Regions from separate parts of the Telluria sp. Soil_C_11 genome, predicted to be linked through region 2. Evidence: predicted binding sites of a transcription regulator. Region 2 holds the regulator's gene; the other holds the start of a gene.
The links. The regulator sigma-54, encoded in region 2, starts transcription at its own class of promoters, with help from an activator protein. The targets are predictions, from matches to a motif close to TGGCANGNAANCTGCTTT.
Positions count from the first base shown of each region.

Region 1 (7,361 bases), on a different contig from region 2:
CTCGGACGGCGAGATCTTCCTGCCCGACAGGATGGCCGGGCGCGCGAAATAATAGCCCTGGAAGTATTCGAAACCGAGTTCCATGCAAAGGTCGAATTCCTCCACCGTCTCGACCTTTTCCGCCAGCAGTTTTTGGGGCGCATCGCGCAGGCTGGACGCCAGGCAGGCCAGCTCCTCGCGGCTGACGCCTTTGAGGTCGACCTTGATCACATCGACCAAATCGATCAGCTTGCTAACCTGCTCGGAATGGCCTATAACGTCGTCGAGGGCGAACTTGAAGCCAAGCTCTTTCAGTTCCTTCACGCGCGCCAGCAGCGCATCGGTGGGCTGCACGGTTTCCAGGATCTCGAGGATCACCCGGTCCGGCGGAAGGAAACGGACGAAGTCGCTCATCAGCACCACCTCGTCGACATTGACGAAGGCGAGCTGCTCGCCCACCACCTGCTCCATGCCCAGCTGCGAAGCGTGGGAAATGACGGTGGCGGTCGCGGCGGCAAAATCGGTCAGTTGCGCGTCCTCGTGCTCCGGGGCGGCGCGAAACAGCAGCTCGAACGCCACCAGCTTCTGGTCGCGCCCGAGTATGGGCTGGCGCGCCAGAAAGAATTGATCGGGCGGCATGGACGTGACTGCCGTTGCATCCGCGTGCATCTTAAAACTCCTGAGAATCAATTTCGACTCGTAAATGCGAGTCGAGGCCTGGGCTTTGCCCTGCACCTCTTCGACTATACTACAGACTCGAAGTCTTTACATTTCGACATCGTATCAAATCGTTACGAAGAACGGGACCGGCGACGGTCCGGCCAAGCAGGCGAGCTCAACCGGATCAGCCGCGGCCTGGCGTCTTGCGTTTATGGCCTTGTGCGGCCGATTTGTTCTGGTCTGCGTAGCGGAAAGCGGGAACGCGCTTCTTTGCCGGGGCCGCGGCGGAAGGCTGGGCCGGGCGCTCGCCGGCGGCTTCCTTGCCGGGCGCGACGCCCTCGCGCTTGCGCGGGCCTTCGCCGAAGGGCTGGCCCGGCAGGCGCAGGCTGCCGGCGCCGGACAGCGGGCTGGCGCGGCGCGCATTGCCGACCGGCTTGCGCGGGCCGGTGTCAAGGCCGCGCGGGCTGGCGGTTCCCGTGACCTGGGTGCCTTTTTCGATGCGGAAGGTGGCGCCGCTGTCCTGGCCGAGCACCTGCACCAGATAGGGCATGGTTTCGCGCAGCATCGGCTCCAGCGTGTAGGGCGGATTGAGGATGAACATGCCGCTGCTGTGCATGCCGGTGCCGTCCGGACCCGGGGTCGCCACGGTCAGGGTCACGTGCAGCCATTCCTTGGCCGGCAGGCGCTTCAGGCGGTCGGCGAACTGGCGCGACTCCATGCGCTGCAGCACCGGATACCAGACAGCGTAGATCCCGGACGGGAAACGGCCGAGCGCCTCTTCCAGCGCATCGCGCACATGCTTGTAGTCGAGCTTGACTTCATACGGCGGATCGATCAGCACCAGTGCGCGGCGCGATGGCGGCGGCAGCAGGGCCTTCATCGCATGGAAGCCATCCGCATGCTCGATCAGGACGCGGCGCCCGCGCGAGCGCTCGCCCTGCTCCGCCTTGTGCGCCTCGAGCTTGCGGAAGTTCTCCACCAGCAGCCTGGTGTCGGCCGGGTGCAGTTCGAACAGGCGCAGCCGGTCCTCGGCACGCGCGACCTGCTCGGCCACATAGGGCGAGCCGGGGTAGTAGCGCAGGCGGCCGGAGGGATTCATGGCGCGCACCAGGTTCACGTAGTCCGCCAGCGGCGTCGGCAGGTCGTCGCGTTCCCACAGGCGCGCGATGCCGTCCAGGTATTCCCCGCTTTTCACCGCCTGCGCGCTGTCGAGCGCATACACGCCGGCACCGGAATGGGTGTCGATATAGGTATAGGCCGTGTCCTTCTGGTTCATGTACTGGTGCAGCTGCACTTGTACGAAGTGCTTCAGGACATCGGCGTGGTTACCCGCGTGAAAGGCGTGGCGGTAGCTGAACATGGCAATTCCAAGGATGAGGCTAGAAAGCCGCCATTATCCCCTAGATGCGCCGCACTCCCCAAAAATAAAAAAGCCGCAGCGGCTCGTGACCGCTGCGGCTGCCACCGCGAACAACGGAGGGAAAATCTGCCGGCCGATCAGGCCACTTTCTTTTCGTCGAAGAACTGCTCGTCTTCGGTCGAGCCGTGCAGGGCCGTGGTCGAGCTCTGGTGCTGCTGGATGGTCTGGGTCACGGCGTCGAAGTAGCCGGTACCGACCTCGCGCTGGTGCTTGACCGCGGTGAAGCCCTTGTCGGCGGCCGCGAACTCGGCTTCCTGCAGCTCGACGAAGGCCGACATGCCGCGGCGCGCGTAGCCGTGCGCCAGGTTGAACATGCTGTAGTTCAGGGCGTGGAAGCCGGCCAGGGTGATGAACTGGAACTTGTAGCCCATCGCGCCCAGCTCTTTCTGGAACTTGGCGATGGTCGCGTCGTCCAGGTTCTTCTTCCAGTTGAACGAAGGCGAACAGTTATAGGCCAGCATCTTGCCCGGGAATTTTTCGTGGATGGCTTCGGCGAAGCGCTTGGCGAAGGCCAGGTCCGGCTTGCCGGTCTCGCACCACACCAGGTCGGCGTAGGGCGCATAGGCCAGGCCGCGCGAGATCGCCTGCTCGACGCCCGGCTTGACGCGGAAGAAGCCCTCGACGGTGCGCTCGCCGGTGCAGAACGGCTGGTCGTTGGCGTCGACGTCGGACGTCAGCAGGTCGGCCGCTTCGGCATCGGTGCGGGCCACCAGGATGGTCGGGGCGCCCATCACGTCGGCCGCCAGGCGCGCCGCATTCAGCTTCTCGACGGCTTCGCGGCTCGGCACCAGCACCTTGCCGCCCATGTGGCCGCACTTCTTGACGGAAGCGAGCTGGTCTTCGAAGTGGACGCCGGCCGCGCCCGCCTCGATCATCGATTTCATCAGCTCGAAAGCGTTCAGCACGCCGCCGAAGCCGGCCTCGGCGTCAGCCACGATCGGGGCGAAGTAATCGATGTCGTCCTTGCCTTCCGACCACTGGATCTGGTCGGCGCGCTGGAAGGCGTTGTTGATGCGCTTGACGACCATCGGCACCGAATTGGCCGGGTACAGCGACTGGTCCGGATACATCTCGCCGGCCAGGTTGGCGTCGCCCGCCACCTGCCAGCCGGACAGGTAGATCGCCTTCAGGCCGGCCTTCACCTGCTGCATGGCCTGGTTGCCGGTCAGCGCGCCCAGCGCATTGACGTAAGGCTCGCTGTTGATCAGGTCCCACAGCTTTTCGGCGCCGCGGCGCGCCAGCGTATGGTCGATCTGCACCGAGCCGCGCAGGCGGACGACGTCCGCCGCCGTGTAGTTGCGGGTCACGCCCTTCCAGCGCGGGTTGTTGTCCCAGTCCTGCTGCAGGGCTGCGATTTGCTGTTCACGAGTTGCCATGCTTGTTCTCCTGATGGTGAATGATGAATGCCGGGTTGGCAGGAAGCGTCGTTATCGATATCTTAGGACGGCTTGTGCGCAGCACCAATACTCTTATATAAGACATAGGAATATTTTTATTTCCATGTTTATCATATACTTAGCAACTCAATTCCATGATGCGGAACGGATTTTCTCAGGATGGAAACGGGTGAGCCTGCCCTTTTTGTGCGATTTTCACATCCGCGAATCCCATTCCAGATTGTGGAAAATGACGCGTGAACCCAGGACGAACAATGATCTGTTCGGGCGACACCAACGGCAAGGCCGGCAGCCGCCAGTGCTTCTTCGCCCAGCAGGTCGCGCTGAGCGACGACATGATGTTCCGCTTGGCGTTCAGCGGCAACGCCGTCCAGGCGCTCGAGCCGCACGTCAAGGTGGAGTTCGTGGACAGCGCCGGCAAGACCGCCGCCGAGGTACCGGAACCGCGGAGCATCGCCCTGCTGCCGGCCGGCCTTGGCCTGATGGGCCTGGTCGCACAGCGCAAGCGCCACGGCTGACTCCAAAGTGTTTCCCGCCAACGCCCGCCTCGTGCGGCCGTCTTTGTCCGGCGTTGTAAATATGCCGACAAGCCGCAAATTTCTTGTCATGCAGAGTAAATGAATTGACAAAAGTGCCGGTTACACTAGTATGGATACTTCTTGTAATCGAAACATTGCGTCGGGGTACCTTATGAATAAGCTAATGCGAACCGCATTCCCGGCCAGCCTGGTCTGTGCGGCCATGACCCCGGCCCATGCCGGCCTGCTGACCTACCAGGGCGTGACGTTCAACTCGAGCTGGGCGGGCAATGTCCTGACCCTCGAGATCGACGCCGCCGGCCGCAAGGACGCCTGGGCCGGGGCAACAGGCCTTGCGGCGCTGGAACTGGACGGCATCGGCAGTTACACGAGCGTGAGCGTCGCCGGTATGCCGAACGGCGCCGCCGGCTGGACCACCTCCGGTTCCGAACTGAACGCCCAGGGATGCTCGGGCCGCACCAACGGCCAGGCCGGCAGCCGCCTGTGCTTCTACGGCCAGCAGATCGCGCTGGCGGACGATATGGTGTTCAGCTTTACCTTCAACGGCAACGCAGTCCGGCCGGTCGAGCCGCACCTGAAGGTGGCATTCGTCGACAGCAAAGGCAAGAAAGTGGGCGGCCTGCTGTCGCAAACCCTGCCTGCTTCGCCAGGCACGGGCAGCCAGTCCGGTAACGGCGGTTCCAGTAACGGCGGCTTCGGTACGCCGACGACGCCGGGCACCGGGGCGGGCTCCGGCGGTTCCGGTAACGGCGGCTTCGGTACGCCGACGACGCCGGGCACCGGGGCGGGCTCCGGCGGCTCCGGTAACGGCGGCTCCGGTAACAGAGGCTCCGGTAACGGCGGCTCCGGTAACGGCGGCTCCGGTAGCGGCGGCTCCGGTAGCGGCGGTTCGGGCAGCGGCGGTTCGGGAAGCGGCGGTTCGGGTAGCGGCGGCTCCGGTACGCCGGCGACGCCGGGCACCGGTTCGGGCTCCGGCGGCACCGTCATCGACGCCCCGAACACGGAGATTCCGCCGCTGGCCGACCAGGCGCATGACGAACCGACCGGACCAACTGCCGGTTCCGACACCGGCACCCAGAACGGCACCGAAGTCCCGGAACCGCAGAGCATCGCCCTGCTGCTGGCCGGCCTTGGATTGATGGGCGCGAGCAAGCGCCGCAAGCCTCGCGCCTGACGCCCCGCCCTCCCATCCAACGGCCGCCTCGTGCGGCCGTTTTCGTTTTCCAGCCCTTCCTCGCGTCCCTGTCCTTGTTACAAAGGCTGAGTTAGCTGCTTAACAGAATGCAAATCCTGCTCCCTCTACGCTGGGTTCGCGGACTCATCCGTATCGCCGGCCCGTTCGCAGGACGCGAAGGACCGGCACCCGAGGACCCAAAGTAAAGGAGAACGAAGTGCATACGACGATCCGAAAGACGCTGCTTTCCGCGCTACTGGCTACAGGCGCCATCGCCTCGGCCCAGGCCGGCACCCTGGAGTACCAGGGCGTCACCTTCACGTCGTCCTGGACGGACAACGTACTGACCCTCGAAATCGACGCCGCCCACCCGACCGGTGACTGGGCCAGCGCCACCACCATCGGCGCGCTGCAACTCAAGGACATCGGCACCTTCGACAGCGTGAGCCTGACCTCGGCGCCGGGCGGCGCGGCCAACTGGACGCTGTCGAGCAACGAGCTGAACGCGAACGGCTGCGGCGGCGGCGCCCACGTCGGCGCCAGCCTGTGCTTCTCCGGCGACCACGTCGCGCTGTCGGACGACATGATCTTCAAGTTCACCTTCAACGGCGGCGCCACCGATTTCTCGTCGCCGCACGTGAAGGTCAACCTGTTCGATGGCGACGGCGGCCGCAAGGTCGGCAGCCTGCTGTCAGAGAACATCCCGCTGACGCCGGTGCCGGAGCCGCAGACCTATGCGATGATGCTGGGCGGGTTGGGGTTGATGGGGGTGATGGTGAGGCGGCGCAAAAGCAAGCGCTGAATTTGAAAGTTACTAGTACGCAAGGCGAACCTGGATTCCCGCCTGCGCGGGAATCCGTTTCCGGCAATGCCGGGGAACGACGGTTTTAACGCTAATAACAAACGCCCTGCCCGGTTTCCCGGACAGGGCGTTTTTGCGTGCTGCGTGCCAGCTTACTTGGCCAGCTCGACCGCCGGTTCCCGGCCAAAGGTAAGCTCGCTGCCGTTGACGCCGACGTGGATCGTGTCCTTCGGGCCGAAGCGGCCGGACAGGATCGCCTTCGACAGCGGATTCTCGATCTGCTGCTGGATCGCGCGCTTGAGCGGACGGGCGCCGTACACCGGATCGAAGCCGGCTTCCGCAATCTTCTGCAGGGCGGCATCGCTGATGTCCAGCGACATCTCCATCTTCTCGAGGCGCTGCTCCAGGTTGCGCAGCTGGATCTTGGCGATCGCGCCGATGTTCTTCTCGTCGAGCGCATGGAAGACCACGATCTCGTCGATCCGGTTGATGAACTCGGGGCGGAAGTGTCCGCGCACCTCGGCCATCACGGCCAGTTTCACCACCGCCGGCTCGTCGGTGTCCATCGACTGGATCTTGTGCGAACCCAGGTTCGAGGTCATCACGATCACCGTATTTTTGAAATCCACTGTCCGGCCCTGGCCATCGGTCATGCGGCCGTCGTCGAGCGCCTGCAGCAGGACGTTGAACACGTCCGGGTGGGCCTTCTCGATCTCGTCGAGCAGGATCACGCTGTAGGGCTTGCGGCGCACGGCTTCGGTCAGGTAGCCGCCCTCTTCATAGCCGACATAGCCCGGCGGCGCGCCGATCAGGCGGGCCACCGAATGCTTCTCCATGAACTCGCTCATGTCGATGCGGATCAGGGCGTCCTCGGTATCGAACAGGAAAGCGGCCAGCGCCTTGCACAGCTCGGTCTTGCCGACGCCGGTCGGGCCCAGGAACATGAAGGAGCCGTACGGACGGTTCGGGTCGGCCAGGCCGGCGCGCGAGCGGCGGATCGCATCGGACACGGCCTCGATCGCCTCGTCCTGGCCCACCACGCGCTTGTGCAGCTCGTCCTCGATGTGCAGCAGCTTGTCGCGCTCGCCCTGCATCATGCGCGCCACCGGGATGCCGGTCGCGCGCGAGACCACTTCCGCGATCTCCTCGGCGCCGACCTGGGTGCGCAGCAGGCGCGGCTTGTCGCCGTCCGCTTCGGCCTGTTCGCCGGCCGCTTCGGCATCCTTCAGCTGCCTCTCCAGCTCGGGCAGGCGGCCATACTGCAGCTCCGAGACCTTCTGCCAGTTGCTCTGGCGCTTGGCCTCTTCCATCTGCAGGCGGATCTGCTCGATCTCTTCCTTGATGTGGGTCGTGCCCTGCACCGCGGCTTTCTCGGCCTTGAGGATTTCCT
Region 1 covers NZ_JBDGIN010000002.1:265,454-272,814, reverse strand. The annotation lists gene AC3A6M_RS04145 (EAL and HDOD domain-containing protein) at 1-648, opposite strand, end outside; gene AC3A6M_RS04140 (23S rRNA (adenine(2030)-N(6))-methyltransferase RlmJ) at 824-1,999, opposite strand; gene aceA (isocitrate lyase) at 2,137-3,435, opposite strand; gene AC3A6M_RS04130 (PEP-CTERM sorting domain-containing protein) at 3,711-3,974, shown strand; gene AC3A6M_RS04125 (PEP-CTERM sorting domain-containing protein) at 4,159-5,169, shown strand; gene AC3A6M_RS04120 (PEPxxWA-CTERM sorting domain-containing protein) at 5,387-5,971, shown strand; gene clpB (ATP-dependent chaperone ClpB) at 6,124-7,361, opposite strand, start outside.
Region 1: the regulator sigma-54 is predicted to act here: its motif matches at 4,101-4,118, upstream of AC3A6M_RS04125 (PEP-CTERM sorting domain-containing protein).

Region 2 (7,361 bases):
CACATCGGCCGCAAGATCGCCGCCACCCTGGCCTCGACCGGCACCCCGGCCCTGTTCCTGCACCCGGCCGAAGCCGCGCACGGCGACCTCGGCATGGTGACCCCGCAGGACGTGCTGGTCGCGATCTCGTATTCCGGCGAAAGCGCCGAGCTGGCGGTCGTCATCCCGGCCGTCAAGCGCATGGGCGTGCCCGTGATCGCCATGACCGGCAAGCCGGGTTCGCGCCTGGCGCAGGTGTCCGATGTGCACCTCGACGTCTCGGTCGAGAAGGAAGCCTGCCCGCTGAACCTGGCCCCGACCGCCTCCACCACCGTGACCCTGGCGCTGGGCGACGCGATCGCCGTGGCGCTGCTGGAGCTGCGCGGCTTCAGGTCGGAAGACTTCGCCCTGTCGCACCCGGGCGGCGCCCTCGGCCGCCGCCTGCTGACCCACGTGCGCGACGTGATGCGCAGCGGCGACGCGGTGCCGAAGGTGGCGCTGGACGCGCCGCTCAGCGACGCCCTGCTGGAAATCTCGCAGAAGGGCATGGGCATGACCGCCATCGTCGACGAGGCCGGCCGCCCGGTCGGCATGTTCACCGACGGCGACCTGCGCCGCATGATCGAGAAGGTCCAGGACTTCAGCAAGGTGGTGATCCGCGACGTCATGCACGCCAATCCGCACCGTATCCATCCGGAGCAGCTGGCGGTCGACGCCGTCGCCGTGATGGAAGAATTCCGCATCAACCAGATGCTGGTGACCGATGCCGACGACGTGCTGGTCGGCGCCCTGCACATCCACGACCTGACCCGCGCCAAGGTGATCTGATGGTGACCCAGCTGGAACATGTACAGCGCGCGGCGCGCGTGAAAGTCATGATCTTCGACGTCGACGGCGTCCTCACCGACGGCAGCCTGACCTACGGCCCGGACGGCGAAGTCACCAAGACCTTCTATGTGCTGGACGGCCTCGGCATCCAGCTGCTGAACCGCACCGGCGTGCAGACCGCCATCATCAGCGCGCGCAATTCGCCGATCGTGGTGAAACGCGCGGCGGACCTCGGGATCACCCACGTGTTCCAGGGCCAGCACGACAAGCGCCTCGCGTTCGCCGAGCTGCTCGAAAAGACCGGCGTGACGGCCGAGCAGTGCGGCTACATCGGCGACGACGTGATCGACCTGCCGCTGTTCACCCGCGTCGGCTTTGCCGTCACGGTGCCGAGCGGGCATCCGGAAGTGCAGTACCGCGCCCACTACGTCACCAAGAACCCGGGCGGACGCGGCGCCGTGCGCGAAGTCTGCGACATGGTGATGCGCGCCCAGGGCACCTACGAACAGGCACTGGCTCCGTATTTTGGATAATCCATCGCAAGCCATGGCGACGACCTCCTACGTCAACAAGCGCACCGCGCACCGCTGGCGCCTGCTGGCCCTGATGCTGGTGGGCGTGTTCTTCGCCTTCGGCAGCTTCTGGCTGCTGCAGGTGATGCGCGGCGACGCGCAGGGGCCGAACGTCAACGTGGGCAACGATCCGGACTACATCATCGACAACTTCAGCTTCGTGCGCATGTCGGAAACCGGCCAGCCGCGCTACGTGATCTCGGGCGAGCGCCTGACCCACCGCCCGGCCGACAACACCTCGGTGATCGACAAGCCGGTCGTGCAGAGCATGAGCACCGACCATCCGCACATGACCATGACGGCCAACACCGCCCACGTCAACCAGGACCAGAACCAGATCGACCTGGCCGGCAACGTCGACATCTCGCGGCCGGGCAGCGCGACCTCGCAGCCGCTGCGCATCCGCACCGAAGCGCTGACCGTGCTGCCGGACGAGGAGATCTCGAAGACCGACAGGCCGATCGAGATGAAGCTCGGGGCCGCCTCCGTGACCGGGGTCGGCATGGTCGCCAACAACGCCACGCAACAGCTGACGCTGGGCGGGCGCGGCCGGATCATCTATCCGCCGCGTGCCGCACGCTGACAGGACAACCTGAAAGGATTCGCATCCAATGAAAAAAATATTCGCTGTCGCCGCGCTCTTGCTGGCAAGCCTGACCGCTACGGCCGAGCGGGCGGATTCCCTCAAGCAGGCCCAGATCGATTTCGACGACGGCCATATCGATGAAGCGACCCAGACCCGTATCCTGACCGGCAACGTGGTGCTGACGCGCGGCACCCTGCTGATCAAGTCGGACAAGGCCGTGCTGAAGGAAACGCCGGAGGGCTACATGCTGCTGACGCTGACGGCCGCGCCGGGCAAGACCGCGAGCTTCCGCCAGAAGCGCGACGGCGGCCCCGACCTGTGGACCGAGGGCCAGGCCCAGCGCATCGAGTACGACGAGCGCACCGAGGTGGTCAAGCTGTTCTCGAACGCCGTGGTCAAGCAGCTCGAAGGCAAGCGCATGACGAGCGAGGTGAACGGTCCCTTCATCTCCTACGACAACCGCACCGAGCAGGCGAACGTGCACAACGACGCCAGCGGCGAGAGCAAGCCGGGCGGCGGACGCAGCACCATCATCATCGCGCCGCGCCGCAGTGCGCCCGCTCAGGCGCCGGCAGCGCAGCCGGCAGGAGCAGCCAAGCAATGATCGATGTCCACGCAGACGCAGACGCAGACGCCGCCGCCCACGCTGGCGGCAGCACCCTGGTCGTCAAGGGACTGCAGAAGAGCTACGGCAAGCGCCTGGTGGTGCGCGACGTCTCGCTGCAGGTCGCCTGCGGCGAGGTGGTCGGCCTGCTCGGTCCGAACGGCGCCGGCAAGACCACCTCGTTCTACATGATCGTCGGCCTGGTGCCGGCCGACGCCGGTTCCATCGTGATCAACGGCACCGACATCACGAGCCTGCCGATCCACCGCCGCGCCATGCTCGGCCTGTCCTACCTGCCGCAGGAAGCCTCGGTGTTCCGCAAGCTGACGGTGGAGGAGAACATCCGCGCCGTGCTGGAACTGCAGCGCGAGAACGGCAAGCCGCTGGGCAAGGCGCGCATCGAGGAACGCCTCGACGAGCTGCTGGCCGAACTGCAGATCGAGAAGCTGCGCGAGAACCCGGCGCTGTCGCTGTCGGGCGGCGAGCGGCGCCGCGTCGAGATCGCGCGCGCGCTGGCGACCGATCCGCGCTTCGTGCTGCTGGACGAGCCGTTCGCCGGCGTGGATCCGATCGCGGTAATCGAGATCCAACGCATCGTGCGCTTCCTGAAGGAGCGCGGCATCGGCGTGCTGATCACCGACCATAACGTACGCGAGACGCTCGGCATCTGCGACCGCGCCTACATCATCAACCAGGGCGCGGTACTGGCATCCGGTCGTCCCGACGATATCATCGCCAACGAATCGGTCCGCCGCGTCTACCTGGGTGAACACTTCCGGATGTAGTCCATGAAACAGACGCTGCAACTCAAGACATCACAGCACCTTGCGCTGACGCCGCAACTCCAGCAGTCGATCCGGCTGCTGCAGCTGTCCACTCTCGAGCTGCACCAGGAGATCGAACAGGTCCTGAGCGACAACCCGCTGCTCGAACGCCTCGACGATCCGCTCGACCGCTCCGTGCGCCTGCTGGCCGACGGCGCGATCAACAATGGCGCGTCGACCTCGACCACGCCCGATGCGCCGCCCGCGTCCGGCCAGGGCGAGGAGGGCGGTGGCGGCGCCGAAGCCGAGGGCAGCCAGGAAGGCAACGACGCCGGCGACAGCGGCGGCGGCGAGCAGGAGATGGACTGGGGCGAACCGGGCCGCTCCGGCAGCGGCGGCGAGGAAGAAGACGGCCGCCCGCAGCTGGAAGCCAGCCCCGTCTCGCTGCGCGAACACCTGATGGAACAGGTGCGCCTGACCTGCATCTCGCCGCGTGACTGCGCACTGGTCGAGATCGTCGTCGACACCCTCGACGACAATGGCTACCTCGAGGAATCGCTGGACGAACTGCACGCGCGCCTGCCGCCCGAACTGGAGATCGAGTTCGAGGAACTGCGCACCGCGCTGGCGCTGGTGCAGAGCATGGACCCGCCCGGCGTGGGCGCGCGCAGCGCCGCCGAATGCCTGGCGCTGCAGATCCGCCGCATGCCCGGCGTGCCGATGGTGACGCGGCGCATGGCGCTGACCATCGTCGAACGCTACCTGACCTGGTTCGCGCAGCGCGAATTCAACAAGCTGAAGAAGGCCCTCGATTGCGACGACGAGGACCTGCGCGAAGCCCAGGCCGTGATCCGCCAGTGCAACCCGCATCCGGGCGCGGCCTTCGCTGCCGACGTCTCCGACTTCGTGGTGCCGGACGTGATCGTGCGCCGCGCGAAGGATGGCTGGAGCGTGCAACTGAATCCGGACGTGATGCCGCGCCTGCGCGTGAACAGCCTGTACGCCGCCCTGATGAAGCAGGGGAAATCGGAGTCGCAGCTGGCCGCGCAGCTGCAGGAAGCGAAGTGGCTCATCAAGAACATGCGCCAGCGTTTCGACACGATCCTGCGTGTCGCCCAGGCTATTGTCGAGCGGCAGCGCAACTTTTTCTCCCATGGCGCGGTTGCCATGCGGCCCCTTGTTTTACGTGAGATAGCTGATACACTAGGTCTACACGAGAGCACAATTTCTCGCGTCACAACTCAGAAATACATGCTGACGCCGCACGGCATGTTTGAGCTGAAGTACTTTTTCGGGAGTCACGTCGCGACCGAGGCAGGGGGAGAGGCCTCCTCGACCGCGATCCGGGCTCTCATCGTACAACTCACAGGAGCAGAAGACCCCAAGAACCCTTTATCCGATAGCAAGATCGCGGAGATGCTGGGGGAACAGGGAATGGTTATCGCACGCCGCACGGTCGCGAAATACCGTGAGGCGCTGAAGATCCCGCCCGTCAGCCTTCGCAAATCCCTGTAGCAAGCTCTTGCAACAACGCTGCCCGAAGCGCGATGTGCGCATGACAGGCGGCGCATCTTCAAAGGAGTGTGTATGAATCTCACTATCAGCGGACATCATCTCGATGTAACCCCAGCAATCCGAGAATACGTACAGAACAAGCTCGAACGCATCACCCGCCATTTCGATCAAGTGATCGACTCCCACGTCATCCTCTGCATAGACAATCTCACCGAGAAAGAAAAACGCCAGAAGGCCGAGATCAACTTGCGCGTTGCCGGGAAGATCGTTCACGTCGCGAGCGCCGCGCATGACCTGTACGCCGCGATCGACATGCTGATGGACCGACTCGACAGGCAAGTCCAGAAGTACAAGCAGATGCTGCAGGATCACAGTAACACTCCGCTGAAACGCATGGCCAACGAAGGGGGAGAAGAAGCTGCCGCCGCAGCGTGACGATTCCGCCGGCACAGCACAGGTAGGCAAAGGGCGCATTGGCGCCCTTTTCGTTTTTTGCGCGCTAGAATGCCGTTTTCCTTTTCAAACAATAAAACATGAGCGAATACGTGCAGACCCGGGTGGCGAACGGCACCGGCAACATTACCCTGGACCGTCCCAAGGCCCTGAACTCGCTGTCGCTGGAGATGGTGCGCGCCCTCACCGAGGCCCTGCTGGCCTGGCGCGACGATGCGGGCGTCGACGCCGTCGTTGTCAAGAGCACCAGCGACAAGGCCCTGTGCGCGGGCGGCGACATCCGCTTTTTCCACCAGGCCGGGCATGCCACGCCCACGGGCGGCAGTGCCTTGCTGGAAGACTTCTTTACCGAAGAATACGCACTGAACCACCTGATCCATTTCTATCCGAAGCCCTACATCTCCTTGATGGATGGCGTCGTGATGGGCGGCGGCATGGGCATCGCCCAGGGCGGCCCGGGCAGCGGCCTGCGCATCGTGACCGAGCGCACGAAGATGGCCATGCCCGAGGTGAACATCGGCCTGTTCCCGGACGTCGGCGGCAGCCACTTCCTGTCGCACGCGCCGGGCGCGCTCGGCATGTACCTGGGCCTGACCGGCCTCACCATCGGCGCCGCCGATGCGCTGTATGTCGGCCTGGCCGATGTGTTCGTCCCCGCCGCGCAACTGCCGGCGCTGCAGGAACTGATCGCCGCGACGCCGGGCGCGCAGCTGCCGGCCGCGATCCGCGCCTTCGCGGCGCCGTTCGCATCGCAGGCAGGGGCCAGCGAACTGCAGGCCCGGCGCGCGCTGGTCGACAGGCATTTCGGTGCATCGTCCGTGCAGGCCGTGATGGCCTCGCTGGAGGGCGACGACCATCCATTCGCGCAGAAGGCCCTGGCGGCCATGCGCCAGCGTTCGCCGCTGATGATGTGCGTGACGCGCGAGATGCTGGTGCGCGGCGCCACGATGGACGTGGCCGGCTGCCTGCGCATGGAACGCTCGCTGGTGCGCCGCAACTTCGAACACGGCGAAGTGCTGGAAGGCGTGCGCGCGCTGGTGATCGACAAGGACAATGCGCCGAAGTGGAATCCGCCGACGCTGGACGCGGTCACGCCGGAGATGGTGGCGCGCTTCTTCGAGCCGGTGTGGCCGGCCCATGCGCACCCGCTGCGACACCTAGTATAACTACGGTAGTGCCCCGCTTTCCGATGACGCAATGCATCATCCCTGCTATCTTTATGGGTTGATGCAATTTGGATAAAGGAAGCGACATGGCAACTGATCACTTCGTCGGTGTCGTCGGCGGCGGCTTGATGGGCGTCGGCATCGCGACCAGGTTCGCGCTCGCCGGCCATGCTACGCTGGTGGTAGAGGCCGATCCCGCCCGCGCCGCCGGCATCCCCCTGCTGGCGGCCGACATCCTGTCCCAGCTGGTTGACGCCGGCCTCATCGACGTGCCGCGGCGCGATGCCGCGCTCGCGCGCCTGCGCGTGGAAGGCGAGCCGGACGAACTGGCCGGCGCCGCCATGGTCATCGAGGCGATTCCCGAAGTGCTGGCGGCCAAGCACGCGCTGTATGCGAAGCTGGAAGCGATCCTGGCGCCGGACGCCATCATCGCCAGCAATACCAGCGGCTTTCCACCGGACGCCCTGTCCGGACACCTGGCGCATCCGGCCCGCTTCCTGGTCGCGCATTTCTGGAACCCGCCGCACCTGATCCCGCTGGTGGAAGTGGTGCCGGGCGCCCGTACCGCCCCGGAGGTGGTCGAGCGCTGCGTCCGCCTGCTGGCCGGCACCGGCGCCGAACCGGTGGTGCTGAAGGCCGCCATTCCGGGCTTCATCGGCAACCGCCTGCAATTCGCGGTGCTGCGCGAAGCGCTGCACATCGTGCGCTCCGGCGCGGCCACGCCGGAGACCGTCGACGCCGTGATGAAAGCCTGCCTCGGGCGGCGCTACAGCATCATGGGTCCCTTCGAAAGCGCCGACCTCGGCGGCCTGCACACCCTGACGGGCATCGGCGCCAACCTGATGCCGGAACTGGCCAAGGACGAGGATGTGCTCGACCTGATGCGCGCCCACG
Region 2 covers NZ_JBDGIN010000006.1:205,301-212,661, reverse strand. The annotation lists gene AC3A6M_RS12695 (KpsF/GutQ family sugar-phosphate isomerase) at 1-807, shown strand, start outside; gene AC3A6M_RS12690 (KdsC family phosphatase) at 807-1,340, shown strand; gene lptC (LPS export ABC transporter periplasmic protein LptC) at 1,354-1,962, shown strand; gene lptA (lipopolysaccharide transport periplasmic protein LptA) at 1,991-2,569, shown strand; gene lptB (LPS export ABC transporter ATP-binding protein) at 2,566-3,354, shown strand; gene AC3A6M_RS12670 (RNA polymerase factor sigma-54) at 3,358-4,848, shown strand; gene hpf (ribosome hibernation-promoting factor, HPF/YfiA family) at 4,921-5,283, shown strand; gene AC3A6M_RS12660 (enoyl-CoA hydratase/isomerase family protein) at 5,382-6,467, shown strand; gene AC3A6M_RS12655 (3-hydroxyacyl-CoA dehydrogenase family protein) at 6,554-7,361, shown strand, end outside.